Regions from separate parts of the Neobacillus sp. SAB-20_R2A genome, predicted to be linked through region 3. Evidence: riboswitches for the same ligand, from Rfam matches in the RefSeq annotation. Region 3 holds a riboswitch; each other region holds the start of a gene.
What was found. Region 3 has a riboswitch for thiamine pyrophosphate ahead of tenI (thiazole tautomerase TenI). Riboswitches for the same ligand answer to the same signal wherever they lie in the genome.
Positions count from the first base shown of each region.

Region 1 (10,034 bases), 2.0 Mb from region 3:
TGCCTGTTATCGCTGCAACATTATTAGCAAGTGATGGAAAAAGTGTGATACGTGATGTACCGACACTCTCCGATGTATTTACAATTAATGAAGTGCTACGTAACCTAAACGCTGAAGTGGCTTTTGATCATAATACGGTTGTTGTTGATGCATCTAGAGTGTTAAAAGAGGAAGCGCCTTTTGAGTATGTTCGCAAAATGCGCGCGTCTGTGCTTGTCATGGGATCACTTCTTGCACGTAATGGCCGTGCCCGGGTGGCTTTGCCTGGCGGTTGTGCGATTGGGTCCCGGCCGATTGACCAGCATTTGAAGGGCTTTGAAGCCATGGGTGCGAAGGTCAAGGTGGGCAATGGCTTTATCGAGGCGGAGGTTGAAGGCCGTCTGCATGGAGCAAAGGTTTATTTAGATTTCCCAAGTGTTGGCGCTACTGAAAACATTATGATGGCAGCAACGCTTGCGGTAGGTACGACCACGATTGAAAATGCTGCAAAAGAACCAGAAATCGTTGATTTAGCGAACTTTTTAAATAAAATGGGTGCGCGCGTGAAGGGTGCCGGCACTGGTACGCTTCGCATCGAGGGTGTCGATGTGTTGTTTGGCGCGGACCACAATATTATTCCGGACCGGATCGAGGCAGGTACGTTCATGACGGCGGCTGCGATTACGGGTGGAAATGTGCTTGTAAAGGGTGCAGTTCCGGAACATCTTTCTTCATTGATTGCGAAAATGGAGGAGATGGGTGTGACGATTATCGAGGAAGAGGATGGCGTTCGTGTCATTGGGCCAGAGCGCTTGAAGGCGGTCGACATCAAGACGATGCCGCATCCAGGCTTCCCGACTGATATGCAGTCACAGATGATGGCTTTGCTGCTTTGTGCAGATGGCACATCAATGATTACGGAAACTGTGTTTGAAAATCGTTTTATGCATGTTGAGGAATTCCGCCGCATGAATGCCGATGTGAAAATTGAAGGCCGTTCTGTAATTCTAAATGGCCCTTCTAACTTACAAGGCGCCGAAGTGGCGGCAACAGACCTTCGTGCTGCAGCTGCATTGATTTTAACCGGGCTGGTTGCTGAAGGTGTAACACGCGTAACTGAATTGAAGCATTTGGACCGCGGCTACGTGAATTTCCACGAAAAGCTTGCTGGTTTAGGTGCTGACATCGAGCGTGTGAAGGAAGCAGATGAAACCTTTATCGAACTTGGAAAATATGTTACGGATCTAAATGCCTAAGGGGCGTGCAAAGTTCCATTCTAAAATTGGACTAAATGCCGCGGGTATTTAGTTCTATACTCAGCTTAAATCCTATTTTAAGGGTACAACTGAACACAACCAAAGCAACGGGGCCTGGAATAACGGGTCCTGTTTTTTTGTATTTGTTTAGAGGGTGTTGCGGGTTGTCCACAAGCGGTTCGGTTATCATTATAAATAACGTGGAATTATACCCAATTATGTCTGATAACTCTGTGGATAAGTCGAATAACTCTGTGATTTGTGGATAACTTTTTTGCCAGTTGATTTTTCGAAAAAGAAGTAATAAATGCTTGTCCGCTCCCATATGTTGTAATGTGACGCATCCCGGGCGCAAGTGGGCTGTGAATTTACAAACTGGAGGCACAATCATGAAAAATATCAAACCACTCATCGTACTAGCAGCATTTCTTATTGCCTTGACACTGATTATACCCGCTGTGTTGGTATTGCCTTTTTCGAGCGAAAAGGCGAGCGGCAAGCTGGGCGAGGATCTCGCCAAGAAGCAGCCGGCGGCGCAGGAAACTACTTCCCCATCCTCTGACGCGGCAATTGACGTGGCCGTGTTCCGCACCGCCAAATCCGCAATTGAAGAAACCCCGCTGGAAGATTACCTTGTCGGGGTAGTCGCTGCCGAGATGCCGGCGGATTTCAACGAGGAGGCGCTCAAGGCCCAGGCGCTGACGGCACGGACGTATATTGTTAATCGGTTGGTTAAAGGGGATACGATTGGTGCCCCAAAAGGTTCGCAGGTAACGGACACCCCACAGCTCCATCAAGCCTACATAGATGACGCGCAGCAAAGGAAGAACTGGGGAAAAGATTATGAATGGAAAAAGAAAAAGATACTAGAGGCTGTCCGGTCAACGAGCGGACAGATTTTGACTTATAATGGCGAGCCAATTGATGCGTTGTTTTTCTCCACCAGCAACGGTTTTACGGAAAATTCGGAGGACTACTGGTCTGGAAGTATCCCGTATTTACGGAGTGTTTCAAGTCCTTGGGATAAGGATTCCCCCAAATTTACCAATCAGAAGGTTGTAACCGTGAAAGAGTTTGAATCACGGTTAGGAGTGAAAATCGGATCAAGTAATGCGCTTGGAAAAATTGTCGCCCGGACCGAGGGCAAGCGCGTGGCCAAGGTTGACTTTAATGGCAAGGTATTGACCGGAAGAAACATCCGCGATAAGTTGGACTTGAAGTCGTCTGACTTTTCGTGGGAACGTAAGGGGAATAATATTGTGATCACAACACGCGGCAATGGCCACGGCGTGGGCATGAGCCAGTACGGCGCGAACGGAATGGCCGCGGAGGGCAAGAACTACAAGGACATCGTCCAGTACTACTACAAGGGCGTCGAGGTGACCTCAGCGGAGAACATGATGTCGACGATTACGGCGAAGAAATAGAGAGTGTGAGTGGAAGCCAGGCGGGTGGGGGTGCCTGGCTTTTTTGGTTTAGGCAGGGGTGGAAAGTAAGTGAGGAAATTTGGAAAGTATTTGATCAAAAAGTGTAAGTAAAATTGTCAAAGTGGAAAGTAAGTGCGCTAAATCGGTAAGTAACTACACTAAATCGGAAAGTATATCCAAATAAATGAAAATTATTTAAAAAAGGTCATTGAAAAGTTACCTGGGCCAGGCTTGCCGCCTGGCTTTTTAGCTGTTTTGGGTAGCGGTTGGAAGGCTGATGCTGCTCTAAAAAGGGTTTGGATAGTAAAAGAGGAAATTTGGAAAGTATTTGATCAAAAAGTATAAGTAAAATCGTAAAAGTGGAAAGTAAGTGCGCTAAACCGGTAAGTAACCACACTAAATCGGAAAGTATATCCAAATAAATGGTAATCTCTCAAAAAAGGTAATTGAAAAGATACCTGGTCCAGGCTCGCCGCCTGGCTTTTTAGCTGTTTTGGGTGGCGCTAGGAAGGGGAGTTCTGTTCTAAAAAGGGTTTGGAAAGTAAAAGAGGAAATTTGGAAAGTATTTGATCAATAAATGTAAGTAAAATCGTTAAAGTGGAAAGTAAGTGCGCTAAACCGGTAAGTAACCACACTAAATCGGAAAGTATATCCAAATAAATGGTAATCTCTCAAAAAAGGTCATTGAAAAGTTACCTGGGCCAGGCTCGCCGCCTGGCTTTTTAGCTGTTTTGGGTAGTGGTTGGAAGGGGAGTACTGTTCTAAAAAGGAGTCGGAAAGTAAATGAGGAAGTTTGGAAAGTATTTGATCAAAAAGTGTAAGTAAAATCGTTAAAGTGGAAAGTAAGTGCGCTAAATTGGTAAGTAACCACACCAAATCGGAAAGTATATCCAAATAAATGGTAATCTCTCAAAAAAGGTCAATGGAAAGTTACCTCGGGCCAGACCTAATTGGATAAAACGCCATAAAAAGTTCAAAAGTTCATGTCGATTTTTGCAGGAAATTGGCAAACAAAAGAGGAAATGTAGGAGCAAATTGAAAGGAGTGGTCCGATTGTTTGCAAAACCTTGTGAAATGTCATTAAGAATCAAGAAATTACAGGCACTTTTTGATGGAAGGATGGATCCCAATCACCCCGATTGGCCGGATTTGGTTCACGAATATAAAAATAGGATGGCAGGGTATCGTGGCGAGAAATCCGTGGACTTTTACTTGAGCATGCTTCCAGAGGCCGACTATCAAATTTACCACGATATCCGCCTGCTTTATGGAAAGTATTACTTTCAAATTGACATCCTGCTACTGTGTGCGATGTTTGGCCTAGCGTTGGAAGTGAAAAATAGGAGCGGGGAGATCCATTTTAAAAGAGAATTAAATCAGGCCTTTTTGCGAAAAAATGGTCAGGAGGAACGCATAAAGAATCCGGTGCTGCAGGCCAAGCTCCAGGCGCGAAAGCTAAACGGGTGGCTGCAAGAGCACCATTTTCCAAACGTTCCAATCCATTATCTTTTTGTAAACAGTAATGAAAAAACCTTAATTACAGCGGAGCACGGGAACGAAGAGATTCTTCGGAATGTATGTAATAGTGAATTTTTAATAGAAAAAATAGAACAAATTAAAGAATTTCAAAAGATAGAGAAGCTAGGCTCCAAGGATTTAAAAAAGGTAAATAAATTACTACTATCGAAGCACACTCCCGATAATCCCGATATATTAAAGCAATTCCACCTGTCTCCTAAAGATATCCCCACTGGTGTGAAGTGCCCCGATTGCCGCTTTCTGCCGATGACTTATCATTCCGGAACCTGGTGGTGCCCGAAGTGTAACGCCAAATCGAAAACTGCCCATATTCCAGCCATCAACGATTATTTTCTTTTAATAAAACCGACTATCACAAATTCTGAGCTAAGAGAGTTTCTCCATATAGATTCGATAAGAGTGGCCAGCCATTTTCTAACGACCGCAGACTTCCCCCATAGTGGTACATTTAAAGACCGTGTTTATCACCATCCCGTATTGCAATAAAAAAACCACCGCCAACCAGCAGTGGTTTTAAGAAACAGACCGAACACGGCCAAGCATCTTCGCCAGACCTGCAAACTTCCCCTTAAACAATGCACCACGAATAAAATAGTAGCAGACGCTGATGCCGAGGAAGTCCTTAAACAGGTCAAATAACGACGCGGAGCGGTATGGATAGAACGATTGGTGGATTTCGTCACTGATGCCGTAGAAGGCCGCAATCAGGGCACAGGCCAAGTTCCAGCCTGGTGTAAAACTGAAACCGGCGACAGCATTGCTGCGCAGGTCAGTGTTACCGCGTCTAAACGTCAAACATGCGAGGACTAGTAATACATATAAAATCGCAAACTCTATTAAATGCAATGATTCTTTAATAGTGTGGTCAATATTCGAATCGGGCAGGCGCACGAAGTGGTCCGACGGCAGGCTCGATTGGATAAAGATGGCTGCCATATAAAGCACGGGCAGGACCCGCAGCACCCATTTTAAAGCCTTCATGAAACAATTCCCCCTAAAAGTTTTTCAAAAAGATGCATAAAAACGCAGGCGATTACAAAAAATAAAATTTTTTTCAGACTAGTGTATATAATTCTAGTTATCTGTTCAGAATGATTGCTGAGGTGATGAAAATGAGAGAGGAAGAAAACAAACGATCTTCTCAAAGTTCCAGCGTAAAACGCTTTTTCAAGAAGCGTTGGGTATTTCCAGCCATCTATATCGCAAGTGCAGCAATCATTTTAACAGGTGTTCTTTGGTATCAGTCCAGTGCAGGAGACTCAGACAAATACGATTACAAGTCTACTGATATTACTGGCAAAAAGACCAACCCGCCTGCAGTTGAAGTTAACTCGGCTTTAGAAAACGTCAAAATGCCGGTGAAGGATGCAGCATCTGCGGTCATCAAGACAAAGTTCTATGATTTCAGCGGGAAAGCTGAAGACCAGGAAGCCGCATTAGTATTCTACGAGAACACATACAATCCGAATACTGGTGTCGACATCACCATGAAGGACGGCGAAACGTTTGATGTATTAGCATCACTCAGCGGAACTGTCACCCGTGTTGAAGAAGACGCGGTGCTTGGAAATGTCATCGAAATTGAACACGACAAAGGTATTGTAACACAATATCAGTCCGTGAAAGACATTAAAGTTGAAGTTGGCGACAAGGTGAAACAGGGAGATGTTCTTGCCAAGGCTGGGCAAAGCATGTTCAATGAAAAAGCTGGAACACACGTCCATTTTGAAATTCGTAAAGATGGCGTCGCGGTTAACCCTAGTAAGTATATCGACAAACCGGTAAGCACTTTACAAGAAGCGACTCCTTCAAACAGCAAGGAATCTATGCAAACAACTCCTAGCGAAAAAAAGCAGCAGGAGTTGGAGGATCCAGCTGGCTCCGACGACCAGTCTTCCGATAAGGAAACAGACGACGGCAAGACCAAAGAAGACGAGTCCACTAACTCAAAAGAAAAGACAAATTCTTAATATTGAAAGTATAAGGGGAAGGGGAGTACTTCCTCTTTTTTTTACGTTTTTTTTCAAAAAAAGAATCCGGCCGAGTGCCAGATTCCGCACATTAAGCAAAAAAATAGGACCCGGCCGATTGCCGGATCCAACACGATATATTAAAAGGGGGGGTTATGAAAAAGTGTGACTGAGATTGTCCTTTTCACACTTTTATCTTACCCTGCAGATATGAACAAACTATGAACAAAAGGTGAAAGTTTGAAAAACAGTTATGAGAATTATCTGTTCCGATAACCACAAAGTTTACCAAAAAGCTTTCCATTTCCAAAAATTTCTGATATATTTTGACTGTAAGATTATAACTTAATATTGTTTGAAATGCTCTACTGGGGGGGTCCGATGGCTCGGACTGAGAGAAGAATGCATAAATTCTTTGACCCTTTGAACCTGATCTGGATTATACCAGCGTAGGGAAGTAGTATCAAAGGTGTCCGTGTTTAATTTGGGTACCGCTACTTTTGGATGAAAAAATCAGGTTCTGTGCAAACAGAACCTTTTTGTATTGTCCTCCATTACTTTCCAGTAATGAACTGCGCTGTAACTCCCAGGGTGCAAAATCAAACCATTTTGAAGGAGGAAGTTACATGCAGAAGCAAGTGGAAGGGAACATCGAGTTAAAATCACAATTCACTGGAAGTAAAAAGGTATATGTCGAAGGGGCAAGACCTGATATTAAGGTTCCGATGAGAGAAATTCAACTTAGTCGAACCGTTGCTGCTTTTGGAGAAGAAGAAAATGAGCCTGTTCGGGTCTATGATACGAGCGGCCCCTACACAGATTCGAATTATCAGGTCGATATTCAAAGCGGACTTCCAGCATTGCGTAAGAATTGGATTCTCGAGCGGAATGATGTGGAGGCTTATGTTGGAAGAGAAATAAAGGCCAAGGATAACGGATACCATGAAGGGGACCAACGTGCAAACCTTGAATGGTATCCCAATGTAAATAAAACACCCCTAAAAGCTAAAACAGGAAAAAATGTTACCCAGATGCATTATGCCAAAAAAGGCATTATTACCCCTGAAATGGAGTACATAGCCATTCGTGAACATAGGGACCCGGAATTTGTTCGTGCGGAAGTTGCCAGCGGGAGAGCGATTATCCCAGCCAATATCAATCACCCGGAAAGCGAACCGATGATTATAGGACGAAACTTTCATGTGAAAATTAATGCAAATATCGGGAATTCGGCTGTTACCTCCTCTATAGAGCAAGAGGTTGAAAAAATGACGTGGGCAACTCGCTGGGGCGCCGATACCATCATGGATTTATCGACCGGAAAAAATATCCACACAACGAGAGAATGGATCATTCGCAATTCTCCCGTACCAGTCGGAACGGTCCCAATCTATCAGGCACTTGAGAAGGTAAATGGGATTGCCGAGAATTTAACATGGGAAATTTACCGCGATACGTTAATTGAACAGGCGGAACAAGGCGTCGACTATTTTACGATCCATGCCGGCGTTTTGCTGCGATATATTCCTTTAACGGCAAAACGGACAACAGGCATTGTATCCCGCGGCGGCTCGATTTTGGCGCAATGGTGCTTGGCTCATCATAAGGAAAATTTCCTCTATACTCATTTTGAAGAAATATGTGAAATCCTGAACCAATATGATATCTCTGTTTCTCTGGGAGACGGGCTCCGTCCAGGCAGTATTGCCGATGCAAATGATGAAGCACAATTCGCAGAGCTTGAAACGCTCGGAGAATTAACAGACATTGCCTGGAAACATGATGTGCAGGTGATGATTGAAGGGCCTGGTCATGTACCGATGCATATGATCAAAGAGAACGTCGATAAGCAAGTGGAAATTTGTAAAGAAGCGCCATTTTATACGTTAGGACCTTTAACCACCGATATCGCACCAGGATATGATCATATTACTTCAGCTATCGGAGCGGCGATGATCGGCTGGTTTGGAACGGCGATGCTCTGTTATGTGACACCCAAAGAGCATCTAGGCTTACCGAACAAAGATGATGTTCGGGAAGGAGTCATTGCTTATAAAATTGCCGCTCATGCCGCTGATTTGGCCAAAGGGCACCCCGGTGCACAAAAAAGAGACAACGCTTTATCGAAAGCCCGTTTCGAATTTAGATGGGAAGACCAGTTTAATCTTTCTTTGGATCCGGAGCGTGCAAGGGAATACCATGACGAAACATTGCCATCGGAGGGGGCAAAAACAGCCCATTTTTGCTCCATGTGCGGGCCAAAGTTCTGTTCGATGAGAATATCACATGACATTCGGGAAAAGGCAGCGAGTAAAGAAGTGGACATCGAAGAAGGCATGAGAAAAAAAGCGGAGGAATTTATTCATGATGGATCAAGAATTTATCGATGAGACGAATTCCATTAAGGTAATAGAAATAACTGAAGAAATCACATCCTAAAACAAAAAATTCATATCTTGGAAAAGGAAATTGAAAACATCCAGCAACATTGCAGGCATCTATTTTCCGAATCCTATGGTATGAGGAAATGCCGAAAGTGCGGTTTCGCAGAAAGCACCTATTATTGATTTCCATTAACCTAGTCACAAAGGAAATCCCGGTTTAATAGCCGGGATTTTTTAATGACGCTATTTTCCTTAGGAGTTTTGTCCTGAAATTGGCGGTGGGGTGTTTTTGTTGCGGTAGATTGTAGGGCTTGGGCATATGTTAAAGAGTCAGCTGATTATACCTAGAATACACGAGGACCTACGTTGCTTTAAAGAGAAATCTGTCTATGGTTGTGTTAAAATGGAAAATAAAGGAGGGGTTTGTCTTGAAAAAAGTTGCTGGGCTTTTGCTTGCGGTCGTGCTGGGGGTTTTGCTAGCCAGCTGCAGCAAGGAGCCAACGCCACAGGATCGATTCTCGGAATACATAGCCTTATGGAATAAGCAAAAGTTTGCAGACATGTATAATTACCTTTCGAATGATGCCAAAAAGAAAATCTCTAAAGATGATTTTACGAACCGCTATAAGAAAATCTACGACGATTTACAGATTACGGACCTCAAGATTGACTTCAAAAAACCGAAAGACGATAAACAGGCGGATAAAGAGCAAGCCAAGTATTCTTTTAGCGCCAAAATGAATAGTGTCGCGGGGCCAATTAATTTTACCGAAGAAGCCCTGTTGAAAAAGGAAAAAAAGGACGATAAGGAAAACTGGTTTGTGGACTGGAACCCGGGGTTCATTTTTCCAAAAATGCAGGAGGGCGACAAGTTGAGCTTGAGCACGGTACCGGCGAAGCGGGGCGAAATCGTTGACCGGAACGGCACGGGGATGGCTGTGAACGGCCAGGTGTACGAGGTCGGAGTGACGGCCGGGGACATTGCGGCGCCGGTGATGGAGCAGCTGGCTTCTTTGTTGAAGATGACGCCGGATCAGGTCGACAAGGCGTTGAAGGCGAGCTGGGTACAGCCGGGGATGTTTGTTCCTTTGAAGAAGGTGTCGATGGACGATTCTGAGCGGATTGCTCAGCTCGTGGCGCTCGAGCCAGTGAAGACGCGCAAGGTGGACGCGCGGATTTATCCGTACAAGGAGGCCGCTGCGCAGCTGATTGGCTATGTCGGTCAGATTACCGCGGATGAGCTCGAGAAGCGGAAGGACAAGGGCTACACGAGCCGCGATGTGATTGGGAAGCGCGGACTGGAGCAGGTGCTGGATGAGCAGCTGAAGGGCCAGAGCGGCGTGAAGATTGTGATTAAGAAGAAGGCCGGCGGCGAGGAAGTGCTCGCCGAAAAGCCGGTTGCTGATGGAAAAAATGTCAAGCTGACCATTGATGCGGATTTGCAGGCGGTGGTGTATGCGGAGATGAGTGGTGGAGCAG
Region 1 covers NZ_CP145895.1:5,669,959-5,679,992, reverse strand. The annotation lists gene murA (UDP-N-acetylglucosamine 1-carboxyvinyltransferase) at 1-1,235, shown strand, start outside; gene spoIID (stage II sporulation protein D) at 1,625-2,662, shown strand; gene V5M37_RS27710 (nuclease-related domain-containing protein) at 3,716-4,687, shown strand; gene V5M37_RS27705 (VanZ family protein) at 4,715-5,182, opposite strand; gene V5M37_RS27700 (peptidoglycan DD-metalloendopeptidase family protein) at 5,314-6,171, shown strand; TPP riboswitch at 6,532-6,644, shown strand; gene thiC (phosphomethylpyrimidine synthase ThiC) at 6,798-8,561, shown strand; gene V5M37_RS27690 (penicillin-binding transpeptidase domain-containing protein) at 8,984-10,034, shown strand, end outside.
Region 1: another riboswitch for thiamine pyrophosphate. It lies ahead of thiC (phosphomethylpyrimidine synthase ThiC); the one in region 3 lies ahead of tenI (thiazole tautomerase TenI).

Region 2 (10,034 bases), 1.2 Mb from region 3:
TGCGGCCACCTTCCCATCGAATTCGAGCATATCCCCAGGGGCAAGCTCAAACTTTTTCAATGTTTTGCTGTGGCTGCACCAGGCTAGACCAAGTTCGAGAGGGTTTTCCTGGACGATTTGGACATTTTCAAGGACAACGACTTCATCGTTTTCCTCATTAAAAGCATTGTAAGTCAGGGCAAACTGCTTCACAGTGGCTGTAAAATGCACTTTATCTGCAGGCAGCTCTATTTTAGGCGCCTTTTCCTTTTTAGGTTTAGCCTCTTTCACTTTTGCCGGTTTGGCCGGCTCGGCTTGGGTGTTGATTTCCTTTGTTTCTGCTTTACTTTCCAGGTCGATTTTTGCAGATTCCTCCTCACTAACTGTGGTATCTGCTTCCTCTACCTTCACATCCCGATCCTCAAGCGTAAGCATGCTTTCCTTCCCGAAACTTGCCTGCTGCATTTCCTTTAAATAAGCCGGGTGAATACAGCTAAGGGTTCCATCTGAAAATTCTATTACAAGGGTGTAGTTTTGATTTCCGTACATTTCATAGCCTTTTATGCTTACCAGGCATTGAAATCCTCTGTCCTTATACCAAAATTCTTTTTTTGCTGCTGACAACCCCCATTCCTTCAACTTCCCTTTAAAATCCTCTTCACTTTGAAAGCTCTCATATTCTCCCATTGGCGGTATGTATTGGGTTGACTTCTTTTTCGTCAATTGAGACTGCTGTGCTGTCAAATATTGCACATCCTTCCACTATTAATTTGTATTTTATTATAGCATGTTCTTCTTGACTGGCCTAAAAACAGCGATAGTGATGATGGGTTTATTTTTTGAAAAATACTTAGTGCAACGAAGATTTTTGGATGTATAATAGCTTTGTATATTTAAAGATGAACGGTGGAGACAGATGCGTACTTATAATGAAAAAATCAGCATATATCATGGAATGGTTTCGACAGTTGCGACAAACTTGGCAAGCAACTATTTTCCTATATTCGCCATTTCCATCCTTGGGGCAAGCAATTATCAGGTCGGATTAATCAGTTCTCTGCCGCCGCTTGTCGCCCTCATTATGACCATTCCTGCTGCTGTTATCCTAAATCGGTTGGAAGAGCAAAAGAAAACCGTTGCCTTATCCGTTCTATGGGCAAGGGTATTGTTTTTGTTGCTCATTGGTGTGGTTTATTTGCAGTCATCCATGCAGGCATGGACATTTTTATTGATTATTGCCTTAATGAATGTTCCCGGTACCATTTCAAACGTAGGCTGGCAGACATTAATCAGCGGGATGATTTCCGAAGAACGAAGAGGTACATTTTTCAGCGACCGTAACCGGCTTTTAACGTTGGTAGGAATGGTAACAACACTGATTATCGGGATTGTCATGAAGAAAGAAACAGATAACGCGGCTGCATACCAGACCTTATTTTTTATGGCCTTTACCTTTGGTGTACTGGAAGTTGTTTTCTTAATGAAGCATAAGGAAACGATCAAGGCAAAACAGGTGAAGGAACCGAAGAATTCTTCGATGGATTGGTCAATTTTTAAGGACCGGGGCTATAAATGGTTTCTGATTGCTGCCCTTTGTTTTAATTTCACTTGGCAAATGGCTTGGGGTCTATTCAATATTTATAACGTAAAATATGCTCATGCCACGATTCTGTGGATTAGTATTTTCTCTGTTGCGAATCAGCTAGTACAAATTTTTTCCTATCCGCTCTGGAAAAAATGGGCCGATCAAAAATCCAATACATTAATGCTTGTGTGGGTGGCAGCTGGAATGGCTACTGCACCTTTCTTAAATGCTATATCTACGAACCTTTACTATTTAACGTTTGTCAGCATGACTTCGGGATTCTTTGTATCAGGGACCGTGCTGCTGTTGTTTAACCTATTGCTTGAGCAATCACCGAAGGAAAAGAGAACCTATTGCATTACCACTTACAACGTTCTCCTCTCCTTCGTCGCCTTCATCGCACCGCAAATCGGCATCTGGCTGCTCGAAATCGGCGGAATCATAACCGCCCTCAACATCAGCACTGTATTTAGATTCATGAGCGCCCTCGTCTTTCTGCTCATGTACATGAAATCCTTGAAAGTGTCTATGAAGGTATCTCAATGAAGGTTTTACTACGTACGAAGATGTCAGGCACCTCTTGTTTACAATGTCCCCCTGAGACGGACGCATAATATGGAAATTGCTCTTAAAAAGTTGGGGTTTTTATCCCAACTTTTTGTTTTTCAAACTAGGCAGTGGAGAATTTATTTTAAGTGTCACAACTAGGGATTATTCATAATCTAAAGGTAGGCTGATATCTGATTTCGGGGGGGGAAAATATGATTCGTATCAATAATCAGGTTGTTAAGGCTGAGGAGCTTTATAAACAAATCACCAACCAAGAGCAGCGTAAAATAATAAAACAAATGACTGCTTATGAAGAGGTTTATTCGTATCAAACCATGGAGCAGCTTAAATTCGAACTGACTTTTCGGTCCAATACGATGAGAGCTGCCCGCGAACTGAACAAGAGCGGAGCAATATTTACAACCTTTACCTATGCAATCTGCAATAAAAAATATTGGGACCGGCTCGGCAACGGAGGGTTCCTACTGAAGCCAGGGGCAAGTCCTTCGACTGCTATTCTAGACATCTTAAAAAACGGAAAGCTATATGCTTTTGAGTGTTCCACTGCTATAGCCATTGTTTTATATATTGCTACCCTTTATTCAATTGGCAGAACGCGGTTTGATTTGCTGTTTGAACGCCTATATTTAATGGACTGGCAATTTGATGAGGATTTGCCGATCTACCAAAAATTCGGTGATGATTATTTACCAGGAGATGCTCTTCATTTCAACAATCCAGATTTCAGTCCAAAGGAACCACATTGGAGAGCGGAAAATGTCATCTATTTTGGCGGCGATCAATACTATGGCCACGGAATCGGTATCCGAAACGCCAAAGTCATTATCGACTTCCTAAACAAAAAACGAAAACCCAGCCCCAACCACTCAGCCTACCTGATGAACATGATCTCTCGCCCAAATTATTCATATTTTCTAACATATCATTAATGGTTTCAGGCACCGCGCGTGGACATTTGTCCACTTACGGTGCCTGACCATGACATCAAGATTATTATTTATTAAAAGTTAATATAGGCATCTTCTGGTTTAATATCTTTATTGATGATTTTGGTATCCTTTAGCCATTTAGCAGCATGTTCCCAGACTACAGAATCCTGGTAGCCGAATGGTTTATCTCCTGCATCCATCAACGGCAGCAGAATTTCGAGGCTCTTAGTCTCGATGTCCTTTTCCAGTGGCGATGATTTGTCTTCATGCTTTAATAGAATGGACAGCCCCTCTTCCGGATGGTCCGCAACATATTTTTGTCCATCTCTTATGGCAGCCATAAACTTCTTAAATACTTCAGGTTTTTCCTTTAACCCTTTTTCACTTCCTACCAGCACCAATTCATAATAGTCTGGAACACCATAATCTGCTGGATTTAACGTACGCATTGGGTGTCCCTCTTTATCAAGCAATAATTTCTCATGATTGATATAGCCGCCAATCAAGGCATCGGTTTTTTTCGTAGCCATCGCCGGAATCAAGTCCCAGCCGACATCGACCATTTTTATCTTTCCCGCATCTCCGCCATCTTCCTTTACCATCGTTTGAATGATCGCCTCATCTAAGGGAATCGATGGATAGCCGATGGTCCGTCCAGCCAAATCCTTCGGTGATTGAATCGGGCTATCGGCTGCAACCATTAATTGGTTAAGCGGATGTCTAACGAGAGCAGCGAATGACCGGACAGGAATATCCTCTCCACGTGCTACTAATACCTGCGGCTGGTAACTGATCGCCATGTCAAATTTACCAGCGGCCACAAGTTTTAAAGGATCGTTCGTGTCTGCAGGCATTTGAATGTCGACATCCAGACCTTGTTTTTTGAAATAGCCTTTTTCCTGTGCTGCGAAAAGAAACGAGTGAACGGCATTCGGATACCAGTCAAGCATCAAGCTGACTTTCTGGAGGCCCTCCTCTTTAACGGGGGACTTATCGGCCCCTGCCTTCCCGCATGCGCTAACTAACAGAAGCAGCAAACTCACCATAACCAATAAACTTTTTTTCACAATAATAACTTCCTTTCAGCAAATTAACGAATCTTATTTTTAATTAACTTTTTTTCTAGTAAGCTTATCAACAAAAACAATACAATTCCCATTAAAGAAAGCAGAAAAATAGCTGCAAAGACTGAATCTGACTGGAGGTTTGAAGACATCCTCCGGCTAAAATAGCCCAGCCCTTCACTTGCCCCCAGCCACTCTCCGATAGTGGCGCCGACGACACAATAAACCACCGCCATCTTCAAACCGGACATGATGGATGGCAAGGCCATCGGAACCTGCACCTTTTTAAAAATTGTCCAGCGTCCGGCCCCCATTGTTAACAGTAATTCACGATATTCGCTTCCGCCCGCCTTCAACCCGTCATAAGTACTCACAACGATTGGGAAAAAAGCTACCAATATTGTCACAGCAACCTTGCTCCATATCGTGTAGCCAAACCACATGATAAAAATTGGAGAAATGGCAATCATCGGGATCGTTTGAGAGATGATTAGAAAAGGATAAAGCACTTTTTCTAATATCTTAGAAAAATGCATACTAACGCCTAAAAGCAGCCCTCCTATAAGCGAAAGTCCAAAGCCAATCAAAACCTCTAAGAATGTCGCCGGTAAATGCTCGCCCAAAAGAATCTCACGATTATTCACAAGTGACTCGCCGATTGCCGTAGGTGCAGGCAATATAAATGAAGGCACCATTCCAGCTTCAACTACCCACTGCCAAATACTGATTAAACAAATGGCCGTCAGCAAAAACAAACCGTATTCTCCGGCCCATCTTTTCCATTTACTCCTCATGTTGTATCAGCCGCTCCAATTCTTTACGCATTGAAATAAACTCTGGTTGATAAATAGATTCTGAATTTCGTGGTCTTGGCAGGTTGACCTTGTATTCCAGGACTCCTCTATTTTGAAGGAGAAGAATTCTATCGCTTAATAGAATTGCCTCCTCGAGATCATGTGTGATGAACAGGACGGTCTTTTGAAGCTCACCCCATAGCCCCAATAACCAGCTATGCATGGTTCGTTTCGTTAACGAATCCAGCGCCCCAAACGGTTCATCCAACAATAAAAGTTCCCTGCCTGTCATAATGGTCCGTAAAAAGGCGACACGCTGTTTCATTCCCCCTGATAATTCATCTGGATAAGCATTCTCATATTCCTTAAGGCCAAAACGGGATAACCAAGCACGGATTTCGTGTGACTTTTCCCGCTTGTCCTCTTTCGCGATTTCTGAGGGCAACAGCACGTTTTCCATTACCGTCCGCCAAGGCAGCAGTAAATCTTTTTGCGGCATATAGCCAACTTTTCCTAGTCTGCCTGAGGATAGATTCCCAGCAATTTGTATTTTTCCCTGGCCCGGTTTAAGCAGTCCGGTAATTAATTTAAAAAGTGTACTTTTCCCTGACCCGCTTGGGCCAATAAGGGAAACAAACTCCCCCGCCTTTAAATCGAGCGAAAGCTGTTGAAAAATCGGCTGCATATCCCTATCAAATGTATATGTTAAATCTTCGATGTGTAACATATTTGAATTAGACAGGCCAATCTCCTCCCTCATAGACCATGTCCCAGAACATATACTCAAACCTGGATGTGGTGAGAAAATGCTCTTCTAAAACCGCCAATTCTCGCTCTGGTTTTCCTTCCGTTAATTTATCTAACAAATCGATTAGCCAGAGAGCCAGCGACCCAAATTCATCAGAAGAGTACATTTTCACCCAGTCGCCGTATAATAGATGATCGCTAGAGTTTTGATAGTTTTCTGCTAGCATTTTACCGATTTCCCAATAGCTCCACATACATGGCAGCAGACTTGATATTAATTCCTCCAAAGAACCATTTTGAGCCACATTTAACATGTAGCGGGTGTAAGCTAAATTAATCGGAGTAGCTTCGGTGCCTTCAAGATCCTGTTCCGAAATTCCAAACCGTTTCGCATACTCGCGGTGAAGGTCCATTTCACCATGTAAGGTTTCATCTAAAAGCTTTGCAAAAGCTGCCATGGTCTCAACATCTCTCGCCTTCACCGTTCCAAACGCAAACAACTTTGAATAGTCAATAAGAAACACGTAGTCCTGCTTCATATAGCGGATAAAAGATTCGACCGGAAGATCGCCACGTCCCAACCCGACTACGAATGGATGCTTATGTGTTTTCTCCCAAATTCCCTTAACTTTTTCAAAAAGCCGATCAGAAAATTTCATTGGCTTTACTCCCCCTTTCGTGTGTTGCACCAGACAGCAATAAATTGAGCTAACACTTTTGTAAAGTCTAACAATTGCCGAATCTCGACCTTCTCATTAACAGCATGGGCATCCTCTAGTTTTCCCGGCCCAAAAATAACTGTCGGAATTCCTGCACGGCCAAGCCAGCCTGCATCTGTTACCGTCGTTGACATATCGAGTACAGGCTTTTTCATAAGCGTTTTTTCAAAGGCGCTTGCCAGCATTCGGGTTCCTGAATGGTCCACATCAAGCTCCAAGGAAGGAAATATTTCACCACGATCGATTATCATAGATTTACCGCCCCAAACAAATTCCGGTGGATTGTCACGAAGCCATGGATCCGCAGCTGCCACTGCACCAATATGCTGCTCAATCTCCTTTATAATCTCTTCGTAATCTTCATCTGGGTAGAAATGAACGGTAACCCACAAGGCGCAGCGGTCGGCAACAAACGCAGCATGCCTTCCGCCCTCGATTACAGCAGGATTAATTGTATTCATACCTGGTGGAAAACCTTCGTAACTCTTTGTCACAGCCCAGTGGCGTTCAAGGTCTTGAAGGCCTTCGATGATTTTCGTCATTTTTTCAATCGCACTGGCACCATTGATGCCTCCGCCGGCATGAATCAGCCTTCTCCTCATCCCATCATGATAGGTTTCTTTGCTTTGAATCGTTATCCAGCCGGTTATGACGCCGCCCTGCCCTTGAATATGTAAATCGCTTGTGTCAACTACCACTGCATAGTCAGCAGAATAGCCCCTTTCCAAACAAGCAAGCGTTCCTGCCTCGCCAACTTCTTCTCCAATAACAGACTGAAATTGCAAATCTCCTTTAAGCGGAACCTCAAGCTCTTTTAAAAGTTTTATAGCAATGAGGGATGCGGCAATACCGCCTTTCATGTCGGCAACACCGCGTCCATATATATAGGAATCCTTGATTCTGGCAGAAAACGGGTCCGCCCCCCATTCCTTTTCGTCGCCAACCTCAGCAACATCCACATGTCCGTTGACAATTAAGCTGCTATATTGCTCGGAGGATTCACCCTTTAAAATTCCAACCACATTCGAATCCCCAGGATATACTTCCCACATATCGGTTTGAAATCCCATGTCTCCTAAATAGCTTTTAAGAAACTCCTGGATTCCCGTTGTATTCCGGGCCGGAGGACTTTCAGTCGGAAACGCAATTAGGTCGCTCAAAAGTTTAAGCAGTTCGGCTTCCCTAGCTTCCACTTCTTGTCCGATCGTTTCTATTAAATTTTCCAGACCAACCATTCCTAAAGCCTCCTAAATTTATTCTAGGTTTTAAAAAAATAACACCCACTCTTTATAGCAAAGGTAAGAGTGGGTTCTGACGGTCCACTTCCCTCCGCTGGAATCATCCAGTTCAGGTTCAAAGGGTTCGGAGCTGTGCCCATCTCAAGCCTTTTAGGCTTCCCCCAGTGAAGGTTCTATTTAGTTACTGTGATATTTTTCTCGCCAAGCCGCACTTTCTTCCTTAAGAAAATCGTTAAAATCACAAATCCAAGCAGTGCTCCGGCAAAGGAACTGAAAATAAATAATGGGATAAACCCGAATAGAGTTGCTTTCTGCCCGAGGATTAGGGTTGCAATAGGATAGGAAAGCAATGCTCCAAGAATTCCCGTCCCAATAACTTCTCCTATAACAGCAAAGTAGATTTTTCTAGTTTTCCAAAATAATAGTCCGGCTAGAAATGCCCCGACCATACTTCCAGGAAACGCAAAAAGCGAACCTGTGCCCATCATATTCCGAAGCAGGGAAACACAAAAGGCCTGGGCCACGGCATAATAAGGGCCCAACAGAACCGCGGAAAGAACGTTTAAAAAATGCTGCATTGGAAAAACCTTTGTAAAGCCAATCGGAATCACGACCAAATTACTTGAAAGAGTCCCCATCGCAATCATCATAGCAGTTAACGTAAGCTTATACGTTTTTTTCATGATCTCTTCACTCCCCTACACTTTTTCGCAAAGCCTTTGCAGCTAAGTGCGGTGAATCGGCAAGGCTGATGGCGGTAATAACTGAAACGCCATCCGCTCCGGCTTCCACGACAGTTGCCGCATTTTCACTTGTAATCCCGCCAATTCCAACAATCGGTACAGCAATTCCTTGACTTCGCAGTTCCTCGATCAGTGCAGTCCCTCTTGATGGCTTTGCATCGGCCTTCGTTTTTGTTGGATAAACCGGTCCAATTCCGAAATAATCGGCACCAGCGCTAAGTGCTTCTTCGGCCTCCTCCGGTGTATGAACGGATACACCAAGAATTTTATTATCGCCAATTTGATTTCTGACTGTTACAGCCGGTTCATCCTCCTGACCAATATGAACCCCATCTGCGTCAAGCGCGATTGCCAGTTCAAGATCATCATTAACGATAAACGGAATTCTGTGTTCTTTGCATAGGCTTTGCAGTTTTTTCGCAAGAGCATATTTTTCTTCCCCGATTAAAGCCCCTTCGCCTTTTTCCCGAAATTGAAAAAAGGTAATTCCTCCGGCGATGGCTTCTTTCAATACCTCAACCGGGTCCTTCCTGCAATTGGCTGTTCCCATAATAAAATATACTTTCAAGGCTTCTCGTAAGTTTATCATGATTGGACCATCTCCATGATCCTTTTCCGGTAAGCCCCATGGTTTGTCGGCCCATGTCCCTGTCCAATCGCAATCCCATCTTCAATTGCAGCCTGAATAAAATCCTTCGCCTTGATGACCGCTTGATATACATCTGCTCCCTTAGCCAGTTCAGCAGTAATCGCTGCTGAAAAAGTGCAGCCAGTGCCGTGTGTGTTCTTAGTCGGAATTCGCTTACTCGTAAAAGTATAGAATTCTTTTCCATCGAAGAGGAGGTCTGTTGATTCTGAAGGGTTTTCATCATGGCCGCCTTTCAACACAACGTTTTGCACCCCTAAGGCATGTAATTTTTTTGCTGCCTCCTTCTTATCTTCTGCTGTACGTATAGACATCCCGGTTAGGACCTCAGCCTCTGGAATATTCGGGGTAACCACTTTGGCAAGCGGCATTAAAAATTTCTGCATCGCAGAAATTGCTTCAATTTGCAGCAAGGAAGCCCCGCCTTTTGCGATCATTACAGGATCGACAACAACATTATCCCAATGATATTTTGTAAGATTAACAGATACAGCTTCAATAATTTCCGCATTAAATAACATACCCGTTTTCACCGCATCAGTCCCCATGTCCTCACCGATGGCTTTCATCTGCTCGATAACCGCTTCTGCTGTCATTGGATAAACTCCATGGACACCTAATGTATTTTGCGCTGTAACAGCGGTTAATGCGGACATGCCAAAAACCTCTAACTCCTGAAACGTTTTTAGGTCCGCCTGAATTCCGGCTCCACCGCCTGAATCGGAACCTGCAATCGTTAACGCCTTTTTCATTTTTGCCCTCCTCCTGTTAATTTTTTTATGGAAGAATAAAGATTGATGTCATCTTCAGCAATCTTCGAAAGCTGGTTCAAAAATTCGATTTGAAAGCTTCCTGGGCCTGATTCCACCGTTAGTTCCGCCGCCTTTTCTGCGGCTATTCCGTATATCGAGACTGCAGCAACAGATGCCTGCAGTAAATCCTTCTCCACCCCGGTAAATGCACCAATAACGGAGGTTAATAGACAACCAGTACCTGTCACTTTTGTTAACAATGGATGTC
Region 2 covers NZ_CP145895.1:2,493,683-2,503,716, reverse strand. The annotation lists gene V5M37_RS12255 (hypothetical protein) at 1-732, opposite strand, end outside; gene V5M37_RS12250 (MFS transporter) at 896-2,110, shown strand; gene V5M37_RS12245 (protein-glutamine gamma-glutamyltransferase) at 2,326-3,063, shown strand; gene V5M37_RS12240 (ABC transporter substrate-binding protein) at 3,135-4,130, opposite strand; gene V5M37_RS12235 (ABC transporter permease) at 4,154-4,921, opposite strand; gene V5M37_RS12230 (ABC transporter ATP-binding protein) at 4,911-5,681, opposite strand; gene tenA (thiaminase II) at 5,656-6,327, opposite strand; gene V5M37_RS12220 (acetylornithine deacetylase) at 6,333-7,622, opposite strand; TPP riboswitch at 7,695-7,798, opposite strand; gene thiW (energy coupling factor transporter S component ThiW) at 7,799-8,308, opposite strand; gene thiE (thiamine phosphate synthase) at 8,316-8,957, opposite strand; gene thiD (bifunctional hydroxymethylpyrimidine kinase/phosphomethylpyrimidine kinase) at 8,954-9,766, opposite strand; gene thiM (hydroxyethylthiazole kinase) at 9,763-10,034, opposite strand, start outside.
Region 2: another riboswitch for thiamine pyrophosphate. It lies ahead of V5M37_RS12220 (acetylornithine deacetylase); the one in region 3 lies ahead of tenI (thiazole tautomerase TenI).

Region 3 (10,034 bases):
GCTGGTACAGGTATCGCCTTACATCGTAATGTTTGGCTATATCATATTCGCTCCGGCTCTTTCGACGATAATATCTGCTTTATCCAATGAGGTATCTCGCATTTTAGCCAAGGATCAGATTGGTTCTGGTATGGGGTTAAGTCAACTCAGCCAATTCTTTGGAGGGTCATTAGCAGTCGCAATTTGTGGCGTATTAATCAGCTGGCAAGCGAAAATACCTTTCATTTCCTCATTTCAGCACATTTATTTGCTGTTAATAGTCGTTCTCGTAGGTTCTCTCTTCATCCTTATCTGGTATGGAAAGAGGGCACATAAAGGAGAAATCAATATTCAAGTTTAATAGAATCTAATAAAAATAATTTGGAAGGTGAATTTTGTGAGTCGCTTAGAAGGTATGAAGAAAATGATGACAGGTGAAGTACCTATTGCACCAGTTGCGGAAGTACTTGGGTTTCAAGTGGTAGAGGTGGAGGAAGGCAGAGTTGTGATTGAAATGGAAGCTTCTGATCGATTACATAACCCAATGGGGACGCTGCACGGCGGGATTCTGTGTGACATTGCGGATGCTGCGATGGGATATGCTTTTGTCACAACGCTCTCAGATGACGAACTGTTTACGACAGTTGAAATTAAATTTAATTTCCTTAAACCGATTTTTAAATCGAAGCTTCGAGCAGAGGGGAAACTGATTAAGAAAGGCTCTACAGTGGGATTGCTGGAATGTCATGTATATGATGAAAAGGGAAGTCTAGTAGGGCATTCTACTAGTACATGTATGATATTAAAAGGAAATCCGGAACGAAAGCGAGTTCAGCTAAAATAAAACATGGGGACGGTTCTCATGCTTCCAAAACATGAAAACCGTCCCCGTGCGTCACCACTTGTGAATTTTGGTGGGGATTAATCGTAGCGGACTTGGTCTTCTCCTTCCACAATTAACTCCAATTCTGTTAAAAAGTTGAGTTGAAGCGGTGCCGGTAAACGCTCGATTATATCACTGATTTCAGGAAGATTTTCTGCATCATCGATAGTGGCTGGCGGTTCCAATTGCTGAAACCAAATCTTTAATTCGTCAATAAACTCATAAAAATGCCTTTCAAACCGTTCGGCACATTCTTCGCTTTCATCCTCTGAAGCTTTCTTCATCATTTCCCAATCCAGAAGGGCAGCCTCCAATTTCTCGTAAACACGATTTATCACATCATCACTCCTTGGCTATTAGTATCTAAGCGAAAGCTTAACAACAAGGCGTTCCTTGAACAAATACTGCTATGGTTTTGAGTATACAGAAGCAATCCTTTTAAGACAAAGGATTCGTCACTTGTTATGACTTTTGGTCTAATTCGTAATGGAATTTTCGTTCATGTAGGAGGTTCAGGGGCTCAAATGTTTCAAGCAATGACACTGTGGCCTTGGTTCTCCCTCTTTGGAAATAAAAAAATGGGCAGCTTTTTACAGAGGCAGAACCAAAGCGATTTAAATTTCATAAAAGAGCTTATCGAAGTTGGAAAAATTACACCAGTCATTGATAAAAGGTTTAAATTAAGTGAAATTCATGAAGCATTCAAGTATTTCGAACAAGGGCATGCTCAAGGTAAGGTAGTTATTACAATTTGAAAACTATTAATTTGACGTAAGCGAGTGCATCTTTCAATAGTTCGGTCGCATAAGAAAGCTATGAGCCCGAACTGTTGAATCATTAAAAAGTACGGTATCATAGAAAGGTTATATGCGCCCGAACCGTTGATACATAGAAAAGTTCGGTATCATAGAAAGGTTATATACGCCCGAACCGTTGAATTATAGAAAAGTACGGTATCATAGAAAGGCTATATGCGCCCGAACCGTTGAAACATAGAAAAGTACGGTATCATAGAAAGGTTATATGCGCCCGAACTGATGAATCATAGAGAAGTTTGGTCGCATAGAAAGGTTCTATGCACCCGAACTGATGAATCATGAAAGATTGCGGTATCATAGAAAGGCTATATGTACCCGAACTGATGAATCATAGAAAAGTTCGGTATCATAGAAAGGTTATATGCGCCCGAACTGATGAATCATAGAGAAGTTTGGTCGCATAGAAAGGTTCTATGCACCCGAACTGATGAATCATAGAAAAGTTCGGTATCATAGAAAGGTTCTATGCGCCCGAACCGTTGAATCATAGAAAAGTTTGGTATCATAGAAAGGCTATATGCACCCGAACTAATGAAACATAGAAAAGTTTGGTCGCATAGAAAGGTTCTATGCACCCGAACTGATGAATCATAGAAAAGTTCGGTATCATAGAAAGGTTTTATGGGCCCGAACCGTTGAATCCATAATAGTTGGGCATCATAGAAAGACAAAATGCGCCCGACCAGCTTATTTTAACTGGTTTCTTTTTTTACAAAAAAAAACCGCCTTGGCGGTGCTTTTGAATTCTAATTATGTTTAATAGGAAATGTAAGTTGAAAGGTAGTTAAGTGATTATCTGACATACATTCTATTTCACCGTGATGTTTCTCAACAATATTCTTACAAACGAATAAGCCGATACCGGTACCTAGTTTCTTAGTAGTGAAGAAGGGTTCGAAAATTAAATGTACTGCTTCAGGATCGATAGTGGGGCCATTATTAGAAATACGAATTTTGATTTGGTGATCATCTATATTTGTTTGGATATCAATTTTCCGCAGATTTTCTTCTTCACACACAGCGTCAACTGCATTTATTAATAGGTTTAGAAAAACTTGTTTTAACTCATTCCTATCGCCAGTAATACAAATATCAGCATCGATATTTGTATGAATTTGGACATTGCCATCGACGATGCTTGGATAGAGGAAATCAAGCACATCTTCTATTAATAAATGGATGGTAATGTCTTCATTCTGGCTTTCTGCCAGCGTGTTTAGTTTTGATGTATGAAGGAACTGAGTAATCCTGAACTTAAGTTGATCTAATTCTTGGCTGACGACATCTAAATATGGTAGATTAGGATGCTCGTGCTTTAATAGTTTTATAAAGCCCATAACGGAAGTGAGCGGGTTGCGAAATTCATGAACAAAGCTAGAAGACATTTGTCCAAGAATCGCCAACCGGTCCTTATGTGTTTGAGAAATAAATAAATTTTGTTCTTGTAGTTTCTTATCTTTGATTTCGGTGTACTTAGAAACAGCGTAGAAACAGAATAAATCAAACTGTTTATTGACCAAGTCAATCGTTGGCTGCAGCTCTTCTGGTATGAGTCCGGAAAGGTTTAAATATTTAATAATTATACTTCTGCCCAGATTTACATTATAAACAAATTCCCCAATATTGACATTAGCCTCGACCCGTTCCAGGGCTACTTTGTGCGCCAATGATTTAACATCTTCATCAGAGAATCCCTTTAAAATTGAATTAGTTATGAGATGGTACATTAAATGACCATTCTTTAATATTAGCTCTGGATTATCCCGGTAATGATGGATAATAATTTGCTCTTCCCAAAAATGTATAAACTTTTGTTCATTCTCAATTAGAAATTGGCCTACTTTTTTATCCATACACAGCCTGCTTTCCACTATATTAAAGTGATTATAGCATAAAAATTTGATGCATGGGGACGGTTCTCGTGCCTCAAAATAGGTGTAAATAAGAAATATTTCAAAGCAATTTGATGAAATGTACGAGCAAATAAAGTTTGAAATGTTTGACTTTTTAGAATAAAATGTTACCATATATCCATATGAGGTAATCTTTTCAAATGAATATGAATCAAATCCGCTAGAGGTGCCTTTTTGAAAAGGCTGAGATTGAAGTGTGACTTCGGGACTCTATGAACCTGATCTGGTTAATGCCAGCGTAGGGAAGTGGACAACGGGATTTTTGGAGAGCAAAATTTTTATTTCTAAATTTCGGCCACTTTCTTACAAAAGGAAGTGGCTTTTTGTTTTGCCTGTTTTGCGCTTCCTTAGACCAGCGAAATCCATTCAAAGGGGGGAGTTGTATTTTTACTAGTCTAAAAGAAAAAGAGTTGCATCTTATATCCAATGGTAAAATGTCGATCCACCAATTGGCTGAAATAGCGAAGGATATTCATCCATTTGTAACTGCGCTACACTTGCGGGAAAAACAAAAATCAGCAAAGGAGCTTTTTCAAGCAGTCGAACTTTTAACAAATGTAAACGTCCCTCTATCAAAAATCGTGATTAACGATCGGGTAGATGTTGCAATCGTGGCAAAGGCCCTTGGTGTTCAATTAGCCTATCATAGTTTAGATACAGCCTGTGTAAAGGAGCATTTTCCTCAACTTAGGGTCGGGACTTCCATTCACTCTTATGAAGAAGGAAAAAATGCAAAGGAGAATGGAGCTGATTTCGTTCTATACGGTCATGTCTTCCCTTCGCAATCAAAACCAGGAAAGACCCCAAAAGGACTAGAGGAATTAACACGGCTGTCACAGCTGAACATTCCCGTGATTGCCATTGGCGGGATAACGCCGGAGAATACGGAAGAGGTCCTACAGGCAGGGGCAACGGGTATCGCTGTCATGTCAGGTGTTTTAGATGCTCGTGACCCCTTATTAGCCGTAAAGTCCTACATACATGCATTTAGAGATGGAGGTGGGAAATATGGATCATACATTTGATGTTGCCATAATTGGAGGTGGTGTTAATGGAGCCTCGATTGCCTATCAGTTATCAAAGCAAGGAAGAAAAGTCATCATTATTGAGAAAGAACAAATCGGCTGCCAAGCATCAAGTGCTGCCGCCGGAATGCTGGCTGCGCAAGCTGAACTTGAACATGACGGTCCATTATTCAAGTTGGCGATAAAAAGTCAAGCAATGTTTTCGGCTCTCGCTAATGAATTATTGGAAACTACTGGTGTGGACATCGAGTTTGTCAATAAAGGGATGTTAAAAATTGCAGAAACCGAAGACATAGCAGAAGAAGTAAAAAAACAAGTCACCTTTCAAAAGAAATGGGATCCAACCATAAAATGGCTGGATGCGAAGGAATTACAAGAAATGGAACCGTCACTTTCACCAAGCGTACCTGGAGCGATGTATCTCCCGAACGACGGGCATGTACAGCCTGCAAAGTTAACGCAGGCGTTCGCAACAGCGGCGGTCCATTTTGGTGCTAAAATACTTGAAAACACCGAAGTGCTATCTTTTCTTTATCAAAACGGTCAGGTGATAGGGGTGCAAACCACGAACGGAACCATCCTTAGTGATAACTTTGTTGTTGCGGCCGGTGCTTGGGCGGCCCAATTAATGCGTGAATCTGGTTTAGAGATGAATATGTATCCTGTTAAAGGTGAATGCTTTTCAGTTAAAACAGAAAGGCCAATTATCAATAGAACCATTTTTTCAGATAAACGTTGCTATCTTGTACCAAAAAAGAATGGAGAAATTTATATTGGTGCGACCATGATTGAACATACATTCGATAAAAAGGTAACAGCAAAAGGGATTTCCACTTTACTGGAAAGAGCAACCCAAATCATACCGCAAATTAAAGAGGCAGCGTGGGAGCGGGTGTGGGCTGGAATTCGGCCACAGACAGGTGATGGACTGCCTTACATTGGCGTGCATCCGAGGTGGAAGAATTTGTTTGTGGCAGCAGGGCATTTTCGCAATGGGATTCTACTTAGCCCGATTACAGGGAAACTAGTGGCTGAATTAATCGAAGGCAGACTGAAAGATGAGAATCTGCTATCAGCTTTCAGGCTCGACAGAAATATGTTGGTAGGAGGTAAACCATGAAGGTATTAATAAATGGCGAATGGACCCAATTATCAGACAGTATGGTATTTGTGTCAGATGTTCTTCAGCATTTTGAAATCCATGATAAAGTCGTTGTGGTCGAAGTAAACGGTGAAATTTTAACCAAGCTGGAACACCAAAGAACTAGACTAGCAGATAAAGACCGAATTGAAATAGTCCATTTTGTAGGAGGCGGTTGATATGTTAAAAATTGGTCCATTATCCTTCCAATCTCGTTTATTGCTTGGGACAGGGAAGTATCCAAGCTTTGACATCCAAAAGCAGGCGGTCGAAGTGTCAGAAGCAGAAATCCTTACATTTGCAGTAAGACGGATGAATATTTTTGAAGCCAGCCAGCCGAATTTTTTAGAGCAGCTAGATACCAATAAATATACGCTGCTGCCAAACACTGCAGGAGCGAAAACAGCTGCAGAGGCTGTCCGAATCGCTAAGTTAGCGAAAGCATCAGGCTTATGCGACATGATTAAAGTGGAAGTGATCGGCTGTGATAAAACGTTACTTCCTGACCCGATTGAAACGCTAAAGGCCACCGAAGAATTGGTGAAGGAAGGCTTTATTGTACTCCCTTATACCTCTGACGATGTGGTGCTAGCCCGGAAACTTCAAGAAGCAGGCTGCCATGCTGTCATGCCAGGGGCGTCGCCAATCGGTTCTGGTCAAGGGATTATCAATCCGGTAAACCTCCAGTTTATTATCGAACAATCCGTAGTTCCTGTCATTGTCGATGCGGGTATCGGATCGCCTGCTGATTCTGCCTATGCAATGGAATTAGGAGCTGATGCGGTGTTATTAAATACCGCAGTTTCAGCAGCAAAGGATCCGGTTAAAATGGCAAAAGCGATGAAATTGGCGATTGAAGCGGGAAGGCTAGGTTATGAAGCGGGCAGAATCGAGAAAAAGCGATATGCGACAGCCAGCAGCCCTAAGGAAGGAATGAGTATCGGGTGAATAATCGATACTCTAGGCAAGAGTTGTTTCCGCCGATAGGAAAAGACGGCCAGCAGCAAATTTCCAATAAACACGTACTTATCATTGGAGTTGGAGCACTTGGATCTGCAAGTGCCGAAGCATTTGTCCGGGCTGGCATCGGCAAACTCACCATCGTGGATCGGGATTATGTCGAGTGGTCCAATTTACAGCGGCAGCAGTTATTTACAGAGGAAGATGCGAAAAATCGAATTCCAAAAGCAATCGCGGCTAAAAATCGGTTAATAGCGATTAACTCTTCTGTGAACATTGAGGCCATCATTGCAGATGCTTCAGCCCTAGAGCTTGAAGATTGGGCAAAAGAAGCAGATCTGATGATGGATGCTACGGATAATTTTGAAACAAGAATGATGATAAATGATGTCTCGCAAAAAGCCGGAGTTCCCTGGATTTACGGTGCTTGTGTGGGCAGCTACGGCATTTCCTACACGATCATTCCTGAAAAAACGCCTTGCCTTTCTTGTTTGCTTGAAACAGTTCCTCTGGGAGGGTTAACCTGTGACACGGCCGGAATAATTAGTCCAGCTGTAAACATGGTTGTCTCGTTCCAAATAAGTGAAGCATTGAAAATCTTGGTCGGAGATGTGGACTCATTAAGAAACAAACTCGTTTCCTTTGATTTATGGAAAAACCAATTTAGTGCCATTCAGGTAGATAAATTGAAGAACAAGGATTGTCCTTCTTGCGGGCCGCAGCGCTCGTACCCCTATTTATCCTTTGAAAATCAAACAAAAACGGCGGTCCTTTGTGGAAGGGATTCAGTTCAAATCCGTCCCTCCGTTCCAATGGTGCGCGACCTTGAAGCGTTAGAAAAAATATTGGAGAAACAAACTGGAGCTGTACAGAGAAACCCGTACCTTCTCTCCTATACCGTGAATGCTAACCGCTTAGTCATTTTTAAAGACGGAAGAGTTTTGGTACACGGCACGAAGGATGTTTCGGAAGCGAAAGCGCTGTACCATAAATATTTGGGGTAAAGGGTAGTATAGTGAGCGGGAAATTAATTGTCACTAAGTGAACTTATTTAAGAAAAACTTTATCAAGAAGGGCGATGTTTTCAAGAAGCATCGCCCTTTCCCTATTTTATAACTCACTGCTTTTCAGTTCTTCCTTAACCATTTCGTCTAACCGCTCTATCATTTTTATGGCTCTATCTCGATCCATTTTTCGATAATGGTGCATTCCGCCTTGCTCCTCGTCCATCTCATCGGCTAATTTGACGATTTCTTGCAACGGGGTCCGGTTGATAAAACCTTCCGGCATGTAAGAATCCGTATGGAATAAGACGGCCAGTGCGATTTCTTTGGCTATAATCGGATTTTCTCCCAACCGGATCAATAATTTATGGGCCCTTTCCGCACCCTTAATTGCGTGTATATCATTTTGTTTATATAAATCATAATCCCATTTGCCGTTGCGATACCAAGTGTAATGACCCATATCGTGCAGCAATGCTGCTTTTGTTGCCAGATCAACGGAAACGCCGCGTTCTTTTGCCAACTTAAAGGCATGGTAGGCACAAGCAATAGCATGTACAATTCCAGACCGGCTCAAATACTTTTTTGCAATATGATGATTGAAAATTTGAATTAATGTTACCTCTCTCATTTTAATCACCTTCTTAAAAAATTGTTATTTTGTATTATAAAACAATTAATGTTGTTTTGTTAGAAAAAGTTTGTGATTATAAGGAAAAATGTTTTGGAATATTTGAGACAGCGGGGAAACCAAGAGGAGATTTAACCTATTTTCTCTTTTACTTTTCATAAAATTCTGTTAGAATCACTCAGATAGGAGGTGTCTTACATGAGTAACAACTTAACCGAACTACTAGGTCCTCCATACGATCAACTTATGGATGCCAAGGTAGATAAAAGTCCTAGTGAAGTCGTGATTACGAATAACGATGGCGAAACTTATTACATAATTTCGGCTGAAGAATACGAAAATGGCCCGAAACAACAAGGGTATAAAATCGTTGTGGCAGATGGGGAGTAATTTTTTACTCCTCTTTTTTATTTTTTGATTTCATTTTCAAAACTATCCTTCAATCAAATTTCTTCCATGTTCATTTTTTGGACGAATAAACGGAATAATAAGTGTGGAGGTGATTGTAATGGAAAAAGAAAACAAATTTCCTGAAGCGATGAATGATATGGGGACACCCGCTGAAATGAGCCCTGTCAAAGACATAATGGATGCAGATTCAAAGGCACCAATGGTCGAAGTTAATCAACCGATTGATGCACAAGATCCACTTGAAATAAGAAGCCGCGGGTCAGTGACTGTTTTATAAATCAAAAATAAAAACAGGTAAAACAAAAAGTTTTACCTGTTAAGAGAACTTTTATTAAAATTTGCACATGAAATGGCTGTAAGCCAGGTTTTGTTCTTCCGTACTGCAAACAGCGTCAGCCTCGTACAGGAAGCAGTAGTCATCTATCTATCAACCAATGGTTGATCCATCCGTTAGGTTCATTTCCCGCAGGATGATGCCCCGACCAAAATTTGGGTTGCTCGCTCGTGGGGTTTACCCGTTCCACCTTTTCCGTTTCCAGAAAAGCATCGTCACTGTGGCACTTTCAGGTTATTCTCAGCATATCTCTAGAGACTTAGCATGATTTCACCGCCGTCAGCCAATATCAAGATTGACTGCCCACCTTTGCAGATGGCACGAACACTACAGGCATCTCAGCACTGTGCGAGCCTGGACTTTCCTCAGCTCCTATAAAGGAACCGCGACTACTCACCATTCCATGTGTCCTTCGCTTAGAAGCGACAATAACTAATATAACAGGAATACTAATTAAAATCCATGGTAGTTTAATTCCATTGTTACCAATTTCAGATTCGATTAAAAGTGAATCAATGAAACAATTGTGGACCAATGTCGGTTCCATCGTATTAGCTCCATTACTTACACAGTATTATTCTTTGATGGACTAATAGCATAAAATCCGCAAATTGAAAATATTTATGTAAGAGGTACAAGCAATGTCTCCGTCAAAAGCTTCTGAAAAGGGCTGATATCTTGAACAAAAATAATAATGTGCTGATTGTCATGTTTTTATTATTAATCTTATTGATTGTTCTTATAATCAATGTGATACTTCACGTTAAAATTTATGTCGTATACAGTTCCGGTGTTGGCCCAATTTTCTTAATAGGCTTAATCATTTTTTTAATTGCTTTATTTTATTTCAAAGGTTAAAACCTTACAAAGCCAGGCATTCTGTGTATGCTTGGCTTTTTATTTTTTATAAAAAAATCCACTGGAAGGTTAGAAAA
Region 3 covers NZ_CP145895.1:3,688,520-3,698,553, reverse strand. The annotation lists gene V5M37_RS17900 (MFS transporter) at 1-340, shown strand, start outside; gene V5M37_RS17895 (PaaI family thioesterase) at 377-823, shown strand; gene V5M37_RS17890 (hypothetical protein) at 901-1,200, opposite strand; gene V5M37_RS17885 (zinc-binding dehydrogenase) at 1,327-1,617, shown strand; gene V5M37_RS17880 (histidine kinase N-terminal domain-containing protein) at 2,427-3,533, opposite strand; TPP riboswitch at 3,746-3,855, shown strand; gene tenI (thiazole tautomerase TenI) at 3,917-4,618, shown strand; gene thiO (glycine oxidase ThiO) at 4,602-5,738, shown strand; gene thiS (sulfur carrier protein ThiS) at 5,735-5,938, shown strand; gene V5M37_RS17860 (thiazole synthase) at 5,940-6,707, shown strand; gene V5M37_RS17855 (thiazole biosynthesis adenylyltransferase ThiF) at 6,704-7,723, shown strand; gene V5M37_RS17850 (HD domain-containing protein) at 7,830-8,354, opposite strand; gene V5M37_RS17845 (hypothetical protein) at 8,553-8,744, shown strand; gene V5M37_RS17840 (hypothetical protein) at 8,863-9,042, shown strand; RNA gene rnpB (RNase P RNA component class B) at 9,117-9,500, opposite strand.